Regions from separate parts of the Lysinibacillus sp. NPDC097287 genome, predicted to be linked through region 2. Evidence: riboswitches for the same ligand, from Rfam matches in the RefSeq annotation. Region 2 holds a riboswitch; the other holds the start of a gene.

Region 1 (2,208 bases), on a different contig from region 2:
ACCGGCTGAAAGATTCATTGACATCGTAAAGCAAGCCATTAGTAAACCGACATGGTAAGGGAATTTCAATTTTAGAAGCCCTGGAATTAGTACATTCCCGAAAGAGATTGCAACGCCAATAAGTATCGTTCCGAATACGAGTAATTCAGTTGTGCCAAGTGAGCGTAATACGATACCAAGCGCAAGTAAAATAGTAGATAAAAGTAATGTTAATTCTAATCCAAATTTGCGTGCCACAATGGGTGCAAAGGGCGACACCACTGCAAAAGCCAACAAAGGAATTGTTGTTAATAAACCAGCAAGTACATTAGAGATACCTAGCCCTTCACGAATGAAGGAAATGGATGGTCCAACGGCAGTCAACGGCATACGTAGAGTAGATGCGATAAAAATAATACCGATGACAAGTAACAATGTTGTACCTGTCCAGCTTAATTTTTTGCTAGGAGAAGTAGATTGTTCATGAGTTACCAAAGTAAGACCTCCTGATATAAAAGTTATAATTCGAACCACTATATCATTTTATCATGCTTAAAAAAATAGTAGAAAGTTCATAAAATACTGAACATTTAAATGCGTATTGAAATGTAAAAGGGTATATGTTAAGCTTAATTACATCATAAATTTAATATATTAATGCCTCATGTTTGTATTGAGGTAGAGGTCGCGTTATTTAAGAGTACGCTAATGGAAATGACAAGCATTAATGAAATTAGCTGAAAGGAAATATCGCCGAAGTGTGAAGGGACTTGAAAACTTCATGCTGGGGCTGTCTCCGAAAGGAACAGAACTGTCACGTTTTGATCGACGTGTTGTGCTATCGTGTTTTAAAGAACAGAGGATTCTACTTAGCCATCGCATCGTGTTGTGATGGTATTTTTTTGCCTCTAAGAAGGAAGGAAGCTATTAACGTGAGTGAAATAAAAGTAAATCAGCTAGGGCATAAAGCTCCGAAACTGAAAAAAGAATTGAAAAGTCGCCATATTACCATGATTTCTCTTGGTGGAACAATTGGTACAGGGCTATTTTTAGCGAGTGGTGGTGCAATAGCTCAGGCAGGTCCTGGTGGTGCGCTACTGGCCTATGCGCTAATCGGAGTTATGGTGTACTTCTTAATGACGAGTCTTGGCGAGATGGCAGCCTATATGCCATCATCCGGTTCATTTAGTACGTATGCGACAAAATTTGTCGATCCAGCATTAGGCTTTGCACTTGGCTGGAACTATTGGTATAACTGGGCGATTACAATTGCAGCAGAAATCGCGGCCGTATCGCTTATTATGAAATATTGGTTCCCAGATAGTTCTTCTGCTTTATGGACAGTCATGTTCATTGCAGTCGTGTTAACATTTAACTTATTGTCTGTAAAAAGCTATGGGGAAAGTGAATATTGGTTTTCGATGATTAAAGTCGCAACGGTAATAGTATTCATCATCGTTAGTTTTCTGATGATTTTTGGTATTTTAGGTGGACAAGCACCGGTCGGCTTTACGAATTTCTTCATTAGTGATGGGCCGTTCCATGGGGGTTTCTTAGCGACGTTCGGGATTTTCCTAGCAGCAGGATTCTCGTTCCAAGGGACAGAATTACTAGGGGTTACGGCTGGTGAAACAGATGATCCAGGTAAAAATATTCCGAAAGCCGTAAAATCAGTTTTCTGGCGTATTATTTTATTCTATATTTTAGCGATTGCTGCAATCGGGATGCTGATTCCGTTTACAGACGAACGCTTATTATCTGAAGATATCGCTGTATCACCATTTACGTTAGTGTTTGAACGCTTAGGGATTGCCTTTGCTGCTTCATTCATGAACGCGATTATTTTAACTGCGATGCTTTCAGCGGGTAACTCAGGGCTCTATGCAGCATCACGTATGCTATGGAGTCTTGCAGTAGACGGTCATGCACCGAAAATTTTCATGAAGCTTAGCCGTCGTGGTATTCCAATTTACGCGTTACTTGCGACATTAGCAGTAGGTAGCTTAGCATTCCTTGCCTCATTCTTCGGTGACGGTGTTGTCTATATGTGGCTATTGAATGCTTCAGGTATGTCAGGTTTCATCGCATGGCTTGGGATTGCAATTAGTCACTATCGTTTCCGTAAAGCATTCGAGGTACAAGGATTGGACCCAAAATTACTGCCGTATAGAGCGAAATTGTTCCCGTTTGGTCCGTTATTTGCCTTTACGGTATGTATGATTGTTGTTT
Region 2 (2,208 bases):
CAACACCATTTTCAATATAAGTTGGATTATCATGAGTAGTTTCACGGAAGGATTCAATCGCCCCTTCAGTATCATTGCTAATATCCACAATGACTGACCCTTTTTCCATTAGGTTAAGCATATCTCGATCGATTAAATAGTCCTTACTTCCTTTTGGCCATTTCACACAATTTATGACCATATCAATTTCCGGAAGCAATTGTTTAATATTTTGTTTCGTTGATAGTTGAGTGTTTACCTTTTCATTGTATATCTGTCCGATTTCTCTTAATGTTCCGATATTTATGTCCATAACGGTACACCAAGCCCCTAAAGAATGTAGTACTTGTAATGAAGATTTTCCGACTATACCTCCGCCGAGAATAAGGACCTTCATGCCAGGTGCTCCAGCTAATCCACTTACAAATTTCCCTTTACCTCCATTAATTGTGAGCATTGCTTGTAAGCCCATTAAAGCTCCTTGTTTACCTGCAGCTTCACAGTTTACTGAGCCAAATCTATGTGAATCTTCTGCAGTAAATGCAATACATTTGCTGTCTAGAATAGCTTGGACCTGTTCTTCATGAGCTGCTGGATGGATGCATGTGTAGATAATTTGATCTTCTCTCAGTAATTTGTACTCAACTTCTTCAATTTCTTTGACCTTAGCTAAAAAGTCGCATCGTTCGTACATTTCCTCTAATGTTTCTACAATTTCTGCACCTTGCTCTTCATATGCTTCATTACTAAATCCAGCCAAGACTCCAGCATCTTTTTGCACAAGAACCGTATGACCATCACTTATAATAGTCCCTACTTCTAACGGCGTTGCGATTACACGGAACTCGCCCACTTTTATGTCTTTCAATACACCAAAAATCATTTTCTTTCCTCCTCAGTTTTCATGTGTTTAACAACACCTTACTCAGTTAACACCAGCAGTGTTTTTCTGAATATAATCTTGATTTACACCTCGTTACTTAACGCCAAGGTGTCACCACTTTATTCCTCACTTGCTAAAATGTTTAATTCTTATTCTAGCATAAAGTTTTAATTTTAAAGTTCAATAGATTCATATTAATTAAAATTTTTCATATAAACAGACTTTTATTGATAAATAAATGGTATATTATTGTTTATTTTACTATTTTTAATAGAACCCCATTGGGACCTGCCCGAGAAATCATAGTGATATGGCGACTTCTCACCTCTTTTTTCAGTTTCCGAGCTTTATGCTCTAGCTGATTACCTTTTATTTCATTCACGTTACTAGCTTCCCTCCTTTTTAGAGGTAAAAAAATACCATCACAAAACGATGTGATGGCTAAGAGAATCCCTCTGTTCTTTAAAACACGATAGCACAACACGTCGACTAAAACGTGACAGTTCTGTTCCTTTCGGAGACAGCCCCAGCATGAAGTTTTCAAGTCCCTTCACACTTCGGCGATATTTCCTTTCAGCTAATTTCATCAATGCTTGTCATTTCCATTAGCGTACTCTTAAATAACGCGACCTCTACCTCAATACAAACATGAGGCATATATTTATTAAATTTATGATGTGGATAAGCTTAACATATACACTTTTATATTTCAATACGGGTTAAAATATTCGTTATTTTGCGAACTTTCTACTATTTCTTAAGCATGGTAAAATAAAAATCCACCTATTATGTTTTGGAATGTATATTCAAATACCCAGTTGAAAGGATTCTACACAAGCAGTACTACTATAAAAATCTCCATAACTAGAATGGCAAAATGTTATTCCATTAAATCCTTTGTGCCTAATTATCTACGCTAAAATAGATGAATCAATTATTCCTAAATTCCTGTAACCGGTATGGTAATGCTACATGGAATTACTTTAAAGAAGAATACATGCTGCCCTCCCAATGTCACCATTTTAGTTGAGTTAGAACAGCATCTTTCACTTCCCGTTTTTTAACCTATTAATAACATCTTCTTTTACCCTATGAGATTTGAATACTGAATTATATAACTGAATAGAATAGAATAGAGCTTTTTATGTTCCCATCAGAAAAAGAAGATAAAGAATCCCGTAAATAGGGAGTGCAATTGAAGTCATTATATACACTGTCATTTCGCCTGTAGAAAGTTTTCTTTTCCACTTAGTTAGTTTAAGTTGCCTACGATAAATCATGCTAGAAATCAATATTATTACAAAGGCTAAATCCTTTAGGTCCTCTAAAAAGGGAATCAAATAATT

What was found. A riboswitch is a leader RNA that binds a small molecule or an ion and turns the genes downstream of it on or off. The one in region 2 is predicted to bind lysine.
Region 1: another riboswitch for lysine. It lies ahead of ACIQ2D_RS13425 (amino acid permease); the one in region 2 lies ahead of ACIQ2D_RS11395 (alanine dehydrogenase).

Annotation. Positions count from the first base shown of each region.
Region 1 covers NZ_JBIWCX010000008.1:209,161-211,368, reverse strand. The annotation lists gene ACIQ2D_RS13430 (CynX/NimT family MFS transporter) at 1-474, opposite strand, end outside; lysine riboswitch at 651-828, shown strand; gene ACIQ2D_RS13425 (amino acid permease) at 912-2,208, shown strand, end outside.
Region 2 covers NZ_JBIWCX010000007.1:19,845-22,052, reverse strand. The annotation lists gene ACIQ2D_RS11395 (alanine dehydrogenase) at 1-862, opposite strand, end outside; lysine riboswitch at 1,328-1,505, opposite strand; gene ACIQ2D_RS11390 (hypothetical protein) at 2,005-2,208, opposite strand, start outside.